4 regions of the Aminobacter sp. 01T433 genome follow, and region 3 is predicted to be linked to each of the others. Evidence: predicted binding sites of a transcription regulator. Region 3 holds the regulator's gene; each other region holds the start of a gene.
What was found. Region 3 encodes PhoB, which activates phosphate uptake and scavenging genes when phosphate is short. Its sites were predicted from a motif close to TGTCATNNANCTGTCAT; they were not measured.
Positions count from the first base shown of each region.

Region 1: the regulator PhoB is predicted to act here: its motif matches at 2,439-2,455, upstream of AC1DLV_RS12440 (putative 2-aminoethylphosphonate ABC transporter substrate-binding protein).
Region 2: the regulator PhoB is predicted to act here: its motif matches at 1,849-1,865, upstream of phnC (phosphonate ABC transporter ATP-binding protein).
Region 4: the regulator PhoB is predicted to act here: its motif matches at 1,893-1,909, upstream of AC1DLV_RS07575 (BtaA family protein).

Region 1 is NZ_JBFTPR010000006.1:29,793-34,020, forward strand. Features, by position in the region: gene AC1DLV_RS12425 (glycosyltransferase family 2 protein) at 177-1,157, shown strand; partial or broken gene AC1DLV_RS12430 (phosphonoacetaldehyde dehydrogenase) at 1,270-1,428, shown strand; gene AC1DLV_RS12435 (EamA family transporter) at 1,577-2,413, shown strand; gene AC1DLV_RS12440 (putative 2-aminoethylphosphonate ABC transporter substrate-binding protein) at 2,642-3,664, shown strand; gene AC1DLV_RS12445 (putative 2-aminoethylphosphonate ABC transporter ATP-binding protein) at 3,741-4,228, shown strand, end outside.
Region 2 is NZ_JBFTPR010000011.1:80,341-84,568, forward strand. Features, by position in the region: gene AC1DLV_RS19470 (GFA family protein) at 1-332, opposite strand, end outside; gene AC1DLV_RS19475 (NAD(P)-dependent oxidoreductase) at 325-1,371, opposite strand; gene AC1DLV_RS19480 (winged helix-turn-helix transcriptional regulator) at 1,429-1,725, shown strand; gene phnC (phosphonate ABC transporter ATP-binding protein) at 1,949-2,791, shown strand; gene phnD (phosphonate ABC transporter substrate-binding protein) at 2,883-3,794, shown strand; gene phnE (phosphonate ABC transporter, permease protein PhnE) at 3,872-4,228, shown strand, end outside.
Region 3 is NZ_JBFTPR010000005.1:218,739-222,966, forward strand. Features, by position in the region: gene AC1DLV_RS10325 (ROK family protein) at 1-305, shown strand, start outside; gene AC1DLV_RS10330 (GCG_CRPN prefix-to-repeats domain-containing protein) at 486-791, shown strand; gene phoB (phosphate regulon transcriptional regulator PhoB) at 873-1,562, opposite strand; gene phoU (phosphate signaling complex protein PhoU) at 1,585-2,292, opposite strand; gene pstB (phosphate ABC transporter ATP-binding protein PstB) at 2,334-3,155, opposite strand; gene pstA (phosphate ABC transporter permease PstA) at 3,180-4,228, opposite strand, start outside.
Region 4 is NZ_JBFTPR010000004.1:45,864-50,091, forward strand. Features, by position in the region: gene AC1DLV_RS07570 (class I SAM-dependent methyltransferase) at 1-587, opposite strand, end outside; gene AC1DLV_RS07575 (BtaA family protein) at 587-1,831, opposite strand; gene AC1DLV_RS07580 (hypothetical protein) at 2,037-2,327, shown strand; gene AC1DLV_RS07585 (DMT family transporter) at 2,380-3,282, opposite strand; gene AC1DLV_RS07590 (TerB family tellurite resistance protein) at 3,431-4,150, shown strand; gene AC1DLV_RS07595 (peptidoglycan recognition protein family protein) at 4,147-4,228, shown strand, end outside.

The DNA.
Region 1 (4,228 bases), on a different contig from region 3:
TGCCACCATTGGCAGGCAGCCATTGGGGATTGTGGGAAGCTCCGTCGCGCCCGAAAAATGGCCTGCGGGGTGCCGCAGGCCGGCACCTTGGCGAGCCCGATGCCGAAATCTTCGCAGCAACGAGGCGCGATCGAGTACCCTTGTGAACCCTCATCCGTCATCGGAGAAACTGGTTGATGGCTAGCGTCGACATTATCATCCCGTGCTACAACTACGCGCATTTCCTGCCGCAATGCGTCCAAAGCGTTCTCATCCAGGGAGTCGATGATTTCAGGATCGTCATCATCGACAACGCCTCAACCGATAACAGTGTCGAAGTGGCACGTCGGCTAGCGGAGACGGACAGTAGGATCGAGGTTGTCTGCCATCAAACAAATCTCGGTTCCCATGCTTCGTTTAACCATGGGATCGACTTGGCTCGGGCCGACTATTTCATGATCCTGTGTGCCGACGATCTGCTGACGCCGGGTGCCCTTCGCCAAGGGATCGCGATCCTGGACCGGTTCCAGGAGGTGTCGTTGGTGCTGGGCAAATACGTGGCGCCATGGGTAGGTAATGACACGCCTGCTCTACCCGCGCACGCCGATGGCTGGAGCCTGATGAATGGGGATCTCCTGATCGAGACGTGCTGCCGGAAGATGAAATTCAATCTGTCTGCCCATGCGATGCTGGTGCGAACATCTGCCCAAAAAGCTGTAGGCCACTATCGACCGGCCGTACCATTGCTTGACGACCTGGAGATGGCGCTTCGCTTGGCGCACTACGGATCGGTTGCAGAGCTATCAGCGCCATTGGCTATGACACGCGAACACACGACCAACATCTCGCAAGTCATGTGGCAGAACGCACTTCGCCGGTTGCAGGAATATGAAACTGTGTTGGAGAGCTTTTTTGGTCACGAAGGTAGCACCATGCCTAACGCACCAACGCTACATCGCATGGCGCGTCACCATTTGGCGGCAACCGCTTACTGGTCGGCGGTATCGCATCTAATCCGAGGCCGGCCCTCAGCCGGCTTCGAATTGTTCAAGTTCGGCTGCAAGCTCGACCCAGCCTCCATGCTTTTACCGCCCATCGGGCATCTGTTCCGGATGGAGGGCTCCTTCAAACGTGCGCAGCGCGTCATCTTGGAGGCTCTTGGCAGTACCCGCGCTTGACTGTGTTTTTCAGCGCTTTGCAAGCACTCAACGTCCACGATGAGTCAATCGGCGTGGGAATGGGTAACTCGGCTTCAGTGATGGGGTAGGACGGCCCCTGCTCCCGGCCTGCAGGGTTGGCACGGTCAATATCTGGGAAGTCCCGGGATATCGCATCGAGATGTCGCCATTTGGCGAGATCAAGGATTTAGGCAACGGCTACAATGAAGGCTTCATCGAGGCAATGAAGAGCTTTACCAACGTCAAGACTTTCTCACTGCCATGGTCTTGAGCCGGCAAATCGCATAAGCCTCGATGAGGGAGCGCTTGCGCTCCCTCATTTGCGTCTGGAGGGGAAATGCACTTTTCGAAAGCCTTGGCGCGTCCATCGTCCGGCGCGACGCACACCATTACCCTCCTCCACATAAAAGTCTGATCGCATGTCCGGTTTCGCGCTTACCATCGTGCTGGTCGCGGCGTTCCTGCACGCGAGCTGGAATGCCGTCGTCAAGGCGGCGACCGACCGCGCCGTTGTGCTTGCCGCCGTCTCCGCCACCCACGCCACGCTTGGCACGGTACTGGTCTTTTCGGCACCTTCGCCGTCGATGGAAAGCTGGATCTACATCTTTTTGTCGACCGTCATCCACTTCGGCTACTACGTCTTCCTGTTCCAGTCCTACAGGTTCGGCGACCTCAGCCAGGTCTATCCGATTGCGCGCGGACTGGCGCCTGCCCTTGTCGCCTTTGGCGCCTATGTGATGATCGGCGAAACGCTGCCACCACTGGGCTGGGCCGGGCTTGCGGCAATTACATTCGGCATCGGCTTCCTAGCTTTCCAGCGGGGTGCCGCAAATGCCGATCCGCGCGCTGTGGCTGCCGCTGCGATCAACGGCGTTCTGATCGCTTCTTATTCGGTCATCGACGGCATAGGCGTGCGCCTGTCCGACAGCCCGTTCGGCTATATGGGCTGGTTGTTCCTGCTCGAACTTCCGGTGACATTGTTCGTGCTGTTGCGCCGGCGCGGTGCCACCCACACCATCGATTTGCGCACAGTTGGGCTGGGGCTGATCGGCGGGCTCGGTGCTGTCACCGCCTATGGCCTTGTGATCTACGCCAAGACCATCGCGCCGCTCGGAGCAGTGTCGGCGGTGAGGGAATCGAGCGTGATCATCGCGGCGCTGATCGGCCTGTTCATCTTCGGCGAACGACCCTGGCCGGCGCGCATCATCTCGGCGGTCATCGTGGCCTGTGGCGTTGTAGCGCTCGCCTTTTCCTGAGCGTTACACCTGTTTGAAACAATGCTGTCACTTGCCTGTCGCGCAACTGTGTAGCTCATAAGCTGAGCCTACAGTATCATAAAAAGAATAGATTTTACTTATTGACCCCTCGTTCCCAGTATCAGCCTTGGACGAGGCGCAATCGGGGCAATCGCGGCACGCGCATCCCTGCTCAGACCTCTCCCAATCAGAACGTGCCAAAGCGATCCAAATGGGAGCCAGATATCCATGAACCAGAAGAAAGCCTTCGTGCTAGCCGCCTTCGCCACGATGATGATGTCGTCGGCGGCATGGGCGGAGACCGAGCTCACAGTCTACACGGCAATCGAAGCCGAAGACCTCAAGCGCTACGCCGAGACATTCAACCAGGACCATCCCGACATCAAGCTCAACTTCATCCGCGACTCCACTGGCGTGGTAACCGCCAAGCTGCTCGCCGAGAAGGACAATCCGCAGGCCGACGTGATCTGGGGTCTGGCCGCGACGTCGCTTCTGGTGCTCAAGGCAGAAGGCATGCTTGAGCCCTACGCGCCCAAGGGCGTCGAACTGCTCAAGCCCGAATATGTCGACAAGGACACGCCTCCGGCATGGGTCGGCATGGACGGCTGGGCCGCTTCGATCTGCTACAACACCGTCGAAGGCGGCAAGCTTGGCCTGACCGCGCCCAAGAGCTGGAAGGACCTGACGAAGCCCGAATACAAGGGCCATGTCGTCATGCCCAACCCGGCGTCGTCGGGTACCGGTTATCTCGACGTGTCGAGCTGGATCCAGCTGTTCGGTGAAAAGGAAGGCTGGTCCTACATGGACGGCCTGCACCAGAACATCGCCACCTATACCCATTCCGGCTCCAAGCCCTGCAAGATGGCCGCTGCCGGCGAAACGGTGATCGGCATCTCCTTCGAGTTCCGTGCTGCCAAGTCGAAGGCCGAAGGTGCGCCGATCGACATCATCATTCCTGAGGAAGGCATCGGCTGGGACATGGAAGCCTCGGCGATCGTTGCCGGTACTACGAAGGAGGAAGCGGCCAAGACGTTCATCGACTGGACGGTCACCAAGAAGGCCAACGAGATGTACAATGTCGGCTGGGCAATCGTCGCCATGCCCGGCGTGGCGAAGCCTGTTCCGCACCTGCCCACCAACATCGAAGAAAAGATGATCAAGAACGATTTCGAGTGGGCCGCCAACAACCGCAACGCAATTCTTGCCGAGTGGTCCAAGCGCTACGACTCCAAGTCCGAGCCGAAGAGCTGATCCCGACTTTTGTCCGTTGAACCGGGCGCCGCCACAGGTGGCGCCCGACTCTTACCCTCAAAGCCGGATCATCACGATGAAACACGAAACCCTCGCCGAGCAGCCGCGAACTCCAGTTGATGTGAGCGCCATGACCGCTGCCAGCCTGAACGTGAAGCCCGCCTATCTGCAAATCTCCAATGTCTGGAAGGCCTTCGGCGATTTCCACGCGCTGAAGGACATTTCCCTCGACATCCGCGAGGGCGAGTTCGTCTGTTTCCTCGGTCCCTCCGGCTGCGGCAAGACCACATTGTTGCGCGCAGTCGCCGGCCTCGACCTGCAGACGAGCGGCTCAATCCGCCAGGGTGGCAGGGACGTGTCCACCTTGCCGCCGTCGCAGCGCGACTACGGCATCGTCTTCCAGTCCTATGCGCTGTTCCCCAATCTGACGATTGCCAAGAACATCGCCTTCGGCCTCGAAAACACCAAACGCCCACGCGCCGAGATCGCAAGCCGCGTCGCCGAACTGCTCCAGCTTGTCGGCCTGCCCGACCAGGCCAACAAATTCCCAGCCCAGCTTTCCGG
Region 2 (4,228 bases), on a different contig from region 3:
GGAAACTCCCGGTCCTCCAAACAGCCAGCCGACACCGAAAGCGCAGCCGTCAGCGCTTCTGCCCGCATGAAGACGACCGATCCGCAAGTGACGCAGAAAGTCTGCTCCAGCCATTGTCCCGACGAGCCGGCTCGTCGCCAGGATCTGGTCTCGCCTTCCTGGCTGACGACGGCGGCATCCGCATAGATGGCGCGGTAGGAGAATGCCGCCCCGGTGCACCGCTGGCACTCGGTGCAGCTGCATGCGTAAACGCGTCGCGGCTCCCCGGCGAGGACGAGTTTCACACTCCGGCATGAGCAGGTCGCGGTACGCCTCACCTCGCCGTCATGCATGCGCCGGCTCCCCGCAATGCTGTTCGGAGCCATTCCGAAACAGTGGGAAAAGCGATGCGAAATCGTCGGCCTCGTTCCCGAGCGATAGCGCCTTCTGGAAGATCCGGTCCATGGCGTGTGGCACGGAAGCGTTGAGGCCTTGCTCCTCACATGCCTCGAGCAGGTGCTTGAAGGCGCTGTAGTGGGCACCCAAAGAGGCGAGCGTTGCGTCGTCGCCGGCAAAACGGCGCGCCCTTGTGCGATCCACCACATCGAACAGCGCGCCGTCGACAACCGGCTTGAACGCCGAGAGATGGCTCCTGAACGTCTTCAGGTCGAGCCCCTCGGCTTCGGCGACAGCCATGCCCTGGAGCACGCCGAAAAGCCCACCCCACATCTGGGTGAGCAGCGCCGTGTCGAGCGCCGAGGCTTGGCCGGGCACTTCCCCGACATAGCTGGTACCGCCGCCGAGCGTAAGAAGCAGCGGCTTGTGCTTCTCGTAGACCTCGCGAGCGCCTGAATAGAGCAATGTTGTCTCTGGCTTGCCGATAAAATCCGGGGTCGCCATGATTGCCCCGTCCAGATAGCCGGCACCATGGGCCTCTACCCATTGCGCTTCATCCCGGGCCAGACGCGGCGAACCGGAGGTGAGCTGGATGATGGTCTTGCCGGCCAATGCCGAAGCGACATTGTCGGGCCTGAGCAAGGCCTCGCTTGCGGCATAGTCTAAGACATTGATGATCACGACGTCGGCCGCCCTGATAGCGTCCGCCACTGAAGCGGCGACCCTGGCGCCCAGGGCAGCCAAGGCTTCACTTTTTGCGGCCGTCCGGTTCCAGACCGATGTGGGGTAGCCCCGCTCGAGCAGGGTTCGAACAATGGACGAGCCCATGCGGCCCGCGCCGAGCACGCAGACATTTGATTTCACGATGATTTCTCCGACAAGCGAAATGCCCCTCGCAACGAGGGACCGGTTTATGTTTGGCGCGCGCTTGGTCCGAACATATTTACTGTCACCGCGTTGAGAAGTACGCACCTTGAAGTAAGCTACTGATATCATGACAGGAGTTGCCAGATGAGGCCCAAGGAACCAGACAGCTGCGGATTTGCCTCCGCGATGCAGGCCATCGGCGGCAAGTGGAAAACCTCGCTGCTGTGGGAACTGCACCTGCGGCCACACCGCTTTGCCGAACTTCGCCGGCAACTGCCCGGCATCAGCGAAAAGGTGCTGACGCAGCAATTGCGGCAGATGGAGGCTGACGGGCTCATCAGCCGGCACGCCTATGACGAGGTGCCGCCGCGCGTCGAATATTCGATCACACCGCTGGGTCTGAGCCTGAACGATGCCGTGACCGCGATGTCGGCATGGGGCAAGCGGCACGAGAGCTGGAAAGATCAGCGGCAGGCGGCCTGACGTAAGCTACGATGAAGGCCAGCCACAGCTGCAGTTAACGATACCCAGATTTCAGAAACGGGATTCCCGAAACAGCTATATCGGCCCGCAAAAGCCGCGTTTTTCGCACCTCACCCTGTGCATCGTAACAAAACTGACATGGTCCCGACATTGCAGCTTCATGTCCCGGGTCTAGGCCGATGCCTGAAAAGGGCGAAAGCCTTGACAGGACAGGGAAGCCACGATGCTCGAAATCCGCAACGTCACGCGCCGCTTTGGCAAGAGCGTCGCCGTCAACGGCGTCAACCTTCAGATCCAGCAGGGCCAGATGGTCGGCATCATCGGCCGCTCCGGTGCCGGCAAATCGACCTTGCTGAAAACCATCAACCGCCTGATCGACCCAAGCCAGGGCTCAATCGTCTTCGAAGGCACCGAAGTGTCGTCGCTGCGTGGGGTAGCCCTCCGTCGCTGGCAGCGCGACTGCGCCATGATCTTCCAGCAGTTCAACCTGGTGCCGCGCCTCGATGTTTTGACCAATGTGCTGCTCGGCCGCCTGAACCACCGCTCGACCGCGCTCAACCTGCTTTCGATCTTCTCCCGCGAAGAGCGCATCCGGGCAATCGCCGCACTTGAACGCCTTGACATCGCCCGCACGGCACTTCAGCCAGCCGGCACGCTGTCCGGTGGCCAGCAGCAGCGCGTCGCCATCGCGCGCGCCTTGATGCAGGAGCCGAAGCTCATTCTCGCCGACGAGCCGATTGCCTCGCTTGATCCGCTCAACGCCAAGGTGGTGATGGACGCGCTGCAGGACATCAACCAGCGCGAAGGCATCACGGTCATCACCAATTTGCACACGCTCGACACCGCGCGCACCTATTGCAACCGCATCATCGGCATGTCCGCCGGTGCGGTCGTCTTCGACGGCCCACCTGAAGAGCTCAACCGCGATGCCGTGCGCATGGTCTACGGCGCCGACAGCGACGGCGCTGAAATCTCCGAAGCCATCACCTCCACCAGCATCCGTCCGATGAGGGCGAAGGCTGCGATATCCGCCGCACCTCTCGAGCCCGCATACGCTTCGCTCTGAGGCCGTCCGCGTTCGCCTCGCCCGCGTCAAGGGCCCGCAATCAGCAACTGCAATGACCCAGCAAGATGCTGGGCCAACCTGGAGACTTGTCATGTTCAAGAAAGCACTTTTGAGCGCCGTTTCGCTCGCCGTCCTGGCGATCGGCTCGGCTCATGCCGCAGACCTCAAGGAATTCCGCATCGGTCTGATCGGTGGCGAAAACGAAGCCGACCGCCTGCGCAACTTCCAGTGCCTGACCGATCAGCTTCCGGCCGTTCTCGGCGTCGAGAAGGTGTCGCTGTTCCCGGCTGCCGACTATGACGGCACCATCCAGGGCCTGCTTGGCGGCACCCTCGATTACGCCGAACTCGGCGCGTCGGGCTATGCCAAGATCTACCTGCAGAACAAGGATGCGGTCGAGCCGATCCTGACCACCGTCCAGACCGACGGCGCCACCGGCTACTACTCGATCATGGTTGCCAAGAAGGATTCGGGCATCACCAAGCTCGAAGACCTCAAGGGCAAGAAGCTCGGCTTTGCCGATCCGGACTCGACCTCGGGCTATCTGATCCCGGTCACTTCGCTGCCAAAGTCGCTCGGCGGCACCGCCGTGAAGGACTATTTCGCCGAGACCGGCTTCGGTGGCGGCCACGAAAACCTGGTGCTTGAAGTGCTCAAGGGCACCTTCGACGCCGGCACGACCTTCGGTTCGGGCGTCGGCAACTTCAAGGACGGCTACACCTCGGGCAACCTCAAGAAGATGGTCGACAAGGGCATCCTCGACATGGACGACCTGGTCGAAGTCTGGAAGTCGCCGCTGATCCCGAACGGCCCGCTGGTCGTGCGCACTTCGCTCGACGCCGACATCAAGTCCAAGTTCAAGGACTATCTGATGAAGCTGCCGCAGACCGATCCGGCCTGCTTCTCGGCCATCCAGGGCGGCGACTTCAAGAGCTACACCGAAGTCACCCCGGAATTCTACCAGCCTGTCATCGACGCCCGTAAGGCGCAGATCGGCAGCTAAGCTCTCAGGCAGCATCGACGCGCCGCGGCCCCATCGCGGCGCGTCTTTTCTTGTATCCGGGACCGGACGAAAAATTCATGACAATGCCCCTCTCGGAAGCCGGCCTGACGGTCGAGCGCCACTGGCGCGAACTCGCCAGCCGCCGCCGCCTGCACACCATAGGTGGCTTGATCCTGCTGTTTATCGCCCTGTCGGGCTCGCTCTGGTTCGCCAACGAGAGCAATGCCGGCAAGTTCTTCGACCGGCTGCCGCATTTTTTCGACTTCACCGACCAGCTGATGCCGCGCGATCCCTATGAGATCGGCCGCGCGCTGTTCGACCTGCCTTCGCCCTATGCCGACGGCAGCCTGAAATTCGACTACCCCGAGGGCCGCGTCTACATCGCCGGCTCCTTCTACATGCCCGAATACGTCTACAAGATGCTGGAAACGATC
Region 3 (4,228 bases):
AGCGCGAGGCGTTCCGCAAGGCGGGCGAGGCCATCGGCTTCGGCCTGGGATCGATGTTTGCGCTGATCGATCCGGCACCGCTCGCCTTTGTTGGCGTGGGTGCTACCGCCTTCGACTTGATGGAGCCGCATGTCCGCGCGGCCATCGCCAAGACGGCCGGCGGGCTGCACTCGAAGGCGATCTCCTTCGACACCGAACCGAACGAAGTCCCCCTCATCCGCCTGGGCTGCCTGATGCGCGCCTTGCTCTATGTCGATCAGGAGATCTTCGCCGCAGGCCCAGCCCCCGCGCAGCACAGGGGCTGACATACCGCTCAAGGACATTTGATTTCGGCTGTCGCAATTACAACGACGGTCGCGACCATACTGGCACCCTGGATGACAGTCCGCGTCCGCCCCTTGAAGCAGGCTCCAGGCCTCGGCAAGGGAACCGCGAGTGGAACCAAACCTGGAACCGACTTGTCTTCCAGTTTCGGAGAACCCGCGATGACCAGTCTGCTGCGTAACATCCTGGCCGGCATCGGCCTTTTGTGTGCTTCATCGTTTTCTGCGTCAGCATCCCCGATCCCCGCACCGCTTGCCCCTGAAGCTTCGGCGATGGTCATTCCCATTGTACAGGGCTGCGGCGTCGGCGGCTGGCGCGGGCCGTATGGCGGATGCCGCTATGGCGAATATAGGCGGGTTGCGCCGCGCTACGGCAACGGCTGCCCTCCGGGCTATTGGCACGGCCCCTACGGTCATTGCCGCAACACACCTTATCATGGGCGGCTGCCGAACGGCGGATGGCGCTGATCGCACTTTGGCGACAAAGCGCCTGGTCGTGTCCGTCAAGCGTGCGGCGGGCCAAACGTCGTTGTCCCGCCGAACGGTCGCCTAATCCTCGCGGATAGCGTAGCCGGCGCCGCGGATGGTGCGGATCACGTCGGGCATGCGCCCGGTGTTGACCGCCTTGCGCAGGCGCCCGACATGGACGTCGACGGTGCGTTCGTCGATGTAGATCGTCTCGCCCCAGACATTATCGAGCAACTGGCTGCGCGAAAACACCCGGCCGGGATGCCGCATCATGAACTCAAGCAGCCGGAACTCGGTTGGCCCGAGCTTGATCTCGCTCTTCTTGCGGTAGACCCGGTGCGACTCGCGATCGAGCATGATGTCGCCGACCTTGAGGATCGAAGAAAGCACTTCGGGCTTGGCCCGGCGCAGCAACGCCTTCACCCGCGCCATGAACTCAGGCGTCGAGAACGGCTTGACCAGATAGTCATCGGCACCGGTCGAAAGCCCGCGCACGCGGTCGCTTTCTTCGCCACGCGCCGTCAGCATGATGATCGGCAGGCGTTCGGTGTCGGGCCGCATCCGAAGCCTGCGGCACAGCTCGATGCCGGAGAGTGCCGGCACCATCCAGTCGAGCACCAAAAGGTCGGGCACGTTTTCCTGAAGCCGTATTTCGGCCTCGTCGCCACGCGTGACGACTTCGACCTGGTAGCCTTCGGACTCGAGGTTGTAGCGAAGCAGCACGCCCAGCGGCTCTTCATCCTCGACGACCATGATCTTGGGGGCGATCATCGGCTGTCCTCTATGTTGGAGTTCAGGTGGCCGAAACCGGCGACGTGGTTTCTTCAACCTTCGGCCGGTGGAGCGGCAGCTGCGTGCCGGTCACCACGAAATACGCGTTCTCGGCGATGTTGGTGACATGGTCGCCAATGCGCTCCAGGTTTTTGGCGCAGAACAAAAGATGCGTGCAGGCAGTGATGTTGCGCGGATCTTCCATCATGTAGGTCAGGAGCTCGCGGAACACGGCGTTGTACTGGATGTCGATCTTCTGGTCGTCGGCGCGCAAGTTCTTCAGGCCCTCGGCCTGACGCGCGACATAGAGATCAACCACGCCCCGCACCTGGTCGAGCACCAGCTGTGCCATGGCATCGATCGAATGCGAAAGATTGCGTGGCGTCGGCGATTGGCCGACGGCGCCAACGCGCTTGGCGATGTTCTTGGCAAGATCGCCGATGCGTTCGAGATCGCCCGCCATGCGGATGGCGCCGACCACGGCGCGCAGATCCTGGGCCATCGGCTGGCGCTTGGCGATCAGCGTGATGGCGCTGTTGTCGAGTTCGCGCTGCTTGGCGTCCATGATCGTGTCGTCGGCGACAACGCTTTGCGCCAGCGCCTGGTCGGACGACAACAGCGCACGGATGGCACCGGCAACCATCGAGCTGCCAAGATCGCCCATGTCACGGATGAGCTGGTCGACATGCTGGAGTTCTTCGTCGAAGGACCGGACTGTATGTTCGCCCATGATTTATTCCTCGTCTCGTATACCGCGGCGAAAACGTCCACTCAGCCGAAGCGGCCGGTGATGTAGTCCTGCGTCCGCTTGTCGTCGGGGTTGGTGAACATCTTGTCGGTAGCGCCTTCCTCGACGAGATAGCCGAGGTGGAACATCGCGGTGCGCTGCGACACGCGTGCCGCCTGCTGCATCGAGTGCGTCACGATCACGATCGTGTAGTTCTCGCGCAGCTCGTCGATCAGCTCCTCCACCTTCGCGGTGGCGATCGGATCGAGTGCCGAGCACGGCTCGTCCATCAGGATCACCTCAGGCGACACCGCAATGGCGCGCGCGATGCACAGGCGCTGCTGCTGGCCACCCGACAGGCCGGTGCCCGGCTCGTTGAGACGGTCCTTGGCTTCGTTCCACAGGGCCGCCTTCTGCAGGCTCTTCTCGACGATCACGTCGAGCTCGGCCTTGTTCTTGGCAAGGCCGTGGATACGTGGGCCATAGGCGACGTTTTCGTAGATCGACTTGGGGAACGGGTTCGGCTTCTGGAACACCATGCCGACACGCGCGCGCAGTTCGACCACGTCGATCTTGGGATCGTAGATATCCTCGTTGTCGAGCGTGATCTTGCCGCCGACACGAGCTGCGTCGATGGTGTCGTTCATGCGGTTGAGGCAACGCAGGAAGGTCGACTTGCCACAGCCCGAAGGGCCGATCAGCGCTGTCACCTGGTTCTGTCGGACGTCCAGATTGACACCGAACAGCGCCTGCTTGTCGCCATAGTGCACGGTGACCTGGTCGCCGCGCATCTTGATGATTTCGTTGGGTCTGTTCATCTCGGCATTTACCGCGTCTTCGAGTTTTTTCTCGGTCATGATGTTCATAGCAGGATACTCCTTGTCCATGCCCTACCAGCGGCGCTCGAAGCGGCGGCGCAGGACGATGGCGACGATGTTCATGGCCATGAGGAAGATCAAAAGGATGATGATGGCGCCCGACATGCGCTCGACAAAGGCGCGTTCAGCCTCGTTCGCCCACATGTAGATCTGCACCGGCAAGGCCGTCGCCGGATCGAATGGCGTCGTGGGATAGTCGGCGACGAAAGCGACCATGCCAATCAGCAGAAGCGGCGCCGTCTCGCCGAGCGCGCGTGCGAGCCCAATGATCGTGCCGGTCAGGATGCCGGGGGCTGCCAGCGGCAGGATGTGATGGAACACCATCTGCATCTTCGAAGCACCAAGGCCCAGCGCCGCCGAACGGATCGACGGCGGCACTGCGGCGAGTGCCGCACGCGTCGCGATGATGATCGTCGGCAGCGTCATCAGCGTCAGCACCAGGCCGCCAACGAAGGATGCCGATCGTGGCAGGCCGAGGAAATTGATGAACACCGCAAGACCAAGCAGGCCGAAGACGATCGACGGCACGGCGGCTAGGTTGTTGATGTTGACCTCGATGATGTCGGTGAAGCGGCTCTTCTTGGCGAACTCCTCGAGATAGATCGAGGCGGCAACACCGATCGGCAACGCCAGCAGCAGCACGATCCCCATCATGTAGAACGAGCCGATGAGTGCGACGCCGACGCCTGACGTTTCCGGCCGGCTCGACGCGCCATAGCTGAACAGCCCGGTGTTGAAGTGTTCGGCCATCACGCCTTCGGCCTTGAGCTTGTTCATCCACTCGACCTGCTGGTCCGACACCTTGCGGCGGCTTTCCGGCACGTCGAGATCGATCTGGCCCTTGAAGGCCGAGTCGAGATTGGCTGCGGCAAGGATATCGACATTGCGCGTGGTGCCGATGACCGACGGGTCCGCCGCAACAATGGCCCTGAGCTGGACACGCGAGCTATCGGACAAGAAGCCCTTGAGCTTGCGGACCTCGGCCTTGTCGTTCGGGTCGATGCCGAGCTTTTCGATCAGTGCTGCCTCGGCGAGCTTGGGATAGTTCGCCATGATCAGCA
Region 4 (4,228 bases), on a different contig from region 3:
GCCGCCTGGGCCTGGCGGGCGATTTCGCTGGCAAGGGTTTTGCGCGGGGTGACATGGAAACGCGCCAGCCAGCCTGTGAGCAAGCTGCGGAACCAGCCGGGCAGGCGCTCCTGCTGGCCGAAGTCGACGATGTGTACGGAACCGTTGGACGCTGCCAACGCGGCCGAAACCGAGCGTTCCCAGCTTGGGATCATCGACAGCGCATAGGAGATGAAGACACGGTCGAAGCTGGTTTTGCCGAACAGGGCTTCAGCATCGAATGCGGTTGCATCCGCCTGGGCCACGGTGATGCGGTCGGACAAACCCGCCTTGGCGATCGAGGCCCTGGCCGTCGCCAGCATCTCGGTGGAGATGTCGAGGCCGTGGAAATGCGCCTGGGGAAAGCGGCGGGCAGCGAGGATCAAATTGCGCCCTGTGCCGCAGCCAAGCTCCAGCACGGTTCCGCCGGCAGGCGGATCGAGCTCCGCGATCATGCGGTCGCGGCCGAGCAGGTAATATTTGCGCGTCAGGTCGTAGATGTGGCGCTGGTGCCGGTAGACGCGGTCCATCAGCCCGGAATGGCTGGCCAAAAGCTCCGGCGCGCTCATCAGGGCCTCTTCACATAGAGATGGAAGCCGCCATAGATCGCCGAGCGGTCGCGGGCGGTGAAATCGCGCGACTGGGCGTCTTCATAGCTCCACTGGTCGAGCAGAGCGGGCGAAAGCCTGCCTGGCAAAAGGCTAGGCTCGGCGGCGGTGCGGAAAATGACGCGGGCGCCAGGTGCGGCTGTCCGGGTGATTTCGCTCCACAGCGCGTTGAGCTGGGCGTCGCTCATCCAATCCTGCGCGTCGAGCAGGACGAAGCGGTCTGTCGTTGCGGCGTCCTTGCCGGCGAGGAATTCGGTGAAATTGGCGTGATGGATGCCGACACGGCCGATATTGCCGCGGATCGTCGCGTAGTTGGCCTGTTCGAGATAGGCGGGCAGGGCAGCTTCGCCCGGTTGAGGATAGCGCCGCGCGAAAGCCTGCCAGGCGAAATAGTTGTTTTTGAGCGGGAAATCGCAAGCGAGCTTTTCGAGGCGAGCCTTGAGCACGAAGGCCATGGAGCCGTCGCCAGAGGTCAAAAGCGAGTCGTATTGTGCTGGGGGAATGCCGAGGCCGAACAGCGAGGATTTGCGCGAGGTGACGAAGCGCAACATGCGGCGTTCGAAGACGGGTGCGATCTTCTCGTCGAAGAAGCGGCGCTGCTTGTGCTGGCTGCCGGTCGCCATGATGGCGGCGGGGTCGACACCGTAGAGTTTCGCCACCCGATGACCGGCGGCGATGAACAGGCCGAGCAGGCCGGTCTTGTAGAAATTGCCGTCGAAGGTGGAGATACGGCGTTTGCCGCGCCAGTTGCGGCTTTCCCAGTAGTGACGGCTCGATGGATCGAGATGCGGGGCGATGAAGCGGTCATAGGCGTGCGAATTGTGCTCGACGTTGGTTTCGCCGAAGAACCGAAACAGATCTGCCTGCGACGGCAGGTGGCGAACCGCTGCGAGCTTCATCTTGTTGAGCGCGATGTGCGCGCCGTTGAGGTCGACGGCATCAACGCGGGCAGGCGAGCGGGTGAGGTAGGCGAGGATGTTGCAGCCGCCTGACGCGATGGTGACGACCCTGTGGCCCTCGGCGAGCTGCATCGCCTCCATGTCGACATCGGGGTCTTCCCAGATCTGGGGGTAGACAAGACCGGAAAACAAAAGCGCAAAGAGCCGCTCGGACAGCCCCTGCTTGGAAAGGGCGCGGTTTTGATAGACCGCCTTGCCAACTTTCTTGCCGCGACGAAAGACAAGTTCTCCGGAAACGTCGGTCATGGAAATGCGATTCCCCGCTTCGTTGTTGGCGCAGCGGGTAGCGCATCGGCGTGACAGCGCGGTGACGCGGCGATGACGGCGACGCGACATGGCGCGCGGTCAGCTATGTGACAGCCAGACTCCGAACGTTATGAAACCGCTCGGCATCCCATGCATTTTCTCTCCGACAGCCTGCCTGGCGGGCCGTTTTGGAAAGGAACATGTTATGAAAAAGCTCATTCTCGCGTCTGTTTCTGCCATCGCTCTATTTGGCATTGCCGCCTGTAGCGACAGCAACACCGACAGCACCACCACCGAGAGCGTGAAACCGCCTGTTACCGAGCAGCCGGCGCCAGCCACCCCTGCGCCAGCAACGCCTCAGGCCGTGCCGCCGGCAACCGACAATTCGACGACCCAAAGCATTACGCCGACGCCTGAAACAGGCACGGGCGGCGACATGCAGAACCACGATGCGATGCAGCCGAAGCCGGCAGAGCCAGCGGCCCCGGCGCAGTAAGTTAGCGGGAGGAGGAAAGGCCGGAGCTCAGTCTCCGGCCTTTTTCCTTGGCTCAGCGCGCGACGCGGGCACGTCGGCCCAATGCGACGATGGCGATGACAGCGAGCGCGAAAAGCACGGTTTCGCCGCTGACATGCTCCTTCAGCAGGAAGGCCGAGATGGCGAGCGTGACGAAGGATTGCAGCAGCTGAACCTGGCTGACGCGGGCAATGCCGCCCATGCCAAGCCCGACATTCCAGGCAAAGAAGCCAAGGAACATCGAGCCGAAGCTCAGATACAGGAACGAGAAAGTCGCAGCACCCGATGCATTTGCGAATTCCGGGTGCCAGCTCCAGATCGCTCCGGGGATCGAGATCGGCGCGGTCAGGATCAGCGACCAGCAGATGACCTCCCAGCCGGGCATGTGGCGAGCGAGCTTCCCCGATACGACATAACCCAGGCTCGCGGACAAAGCGGCGAGGAACAAGAACATGTCGCCGGTTGTCAGGCTCATGCCATTGTCGCGCATGGCAAAGGCCACAACCAGGGCAGCACCTGCAACACCGCAGATCCAGAAGAATACCGAGGGCCGCTCACCGCCGATCAATGCTGCGAAGATGCTGGTCACCAGCGGCAGCACGCCGAGCACGACGCCGCCATGCGAGGCTGGCACGGTCTGCATGGCGATGGAGGAGAAGATCGGAAAGCCGAACACCAGTAGCAGCCCGGCGAGGAACAAAGCCGGCGCATCGTCCCTGGGCAAGCGCTTGCGCAGGATCAAAAGCAGCAGTGCGGCGGCAAGCGATGCGACCGCGGCGCGGCCATTCGTTACGAACCATGGCGAAAATGTCGTCAGCGCAACGCGCGTCGCCGGCAAGGTGCCGCCGAAGATGACAACGCCGAGCGTGCCAAGGGCAAGGCCGATGGTTTCGCGGGAAAACGTCTTTGCCGGGTGGGTGGTGTTGCGCGCGTCCATGGCGCAATTCGATAACGGGACTTTGCTTTTTCGTCGTGCACTTTCCTTTGGTCCAGTTTTTTGGTCCAGATGCACGTGTTGCCGACAAAGTTACCCTTATGCGCAAAGTCATCTCGCATTTGCGAATGTTTCATCCTAAGAAGCGGCCATGTCGATTTGGGACCGTCTCGGCGACTTCATCGCGCGTATCTCGGCTTCGGCGGCAAACGGCGTCGCCGATGTCGTGGAGGCCGTCCGCACCATCTTTTCAGGCGATGCCGAGCTGCGTCGCCGCGTTGCCTTTTCGGTGGCGATGATCGCGCTTTCGGCCAAGATGGCCAAAGCCGACGGCGTGGTGTCCCAGGACGAGGTTCGCGCCTTCTACGAGATTTTTGCCGTTCCGCCCGAGCACGCGCGGGATGTGGCGCGCCTCTACGATATCGCCCAGAAGGATGCCGCCGGCTTCGAGTTCTATGCCGAGCGCATGGCGCGGCTGTGCGGCTCGGGGCACGCCAATTGCGGCATGCTCGAGGATATTCTCGACGGTTTGTTCCATATCGCCAAGGCGGACGGGATGCTGCACCAGCGCGAAAGCACCTTCCTGCACCGCGTGTCCGAGATATTCCGCATCGAGGAAAACCACTACCAGACGATCCTGGCGCGCCACCTCGACCTTGGCGAGGCTGACCCTTATCGCGTGCTCGGCATCGAGCGCGGCAGGTCGTTTGAAGATGTGCGCAAGCACTATCGCAAGCTTGTCGCCAGCAACCATCCCGATAAGCTGATTGCGCGTGGCCTGCCGGAGGAGTTTATCAGGATCGCGACGACACGCATCGCTGCCATCAACGCGGCCTACGAGATGATCGAAAGGGGATTGCGGCACGCATGAGCGGTTTTCAGCCCGACCACCCGCATGCCGAGGTACGGCTTTCGCCCAATTTCGGGCCGCGGAAGGATGGGATGACGC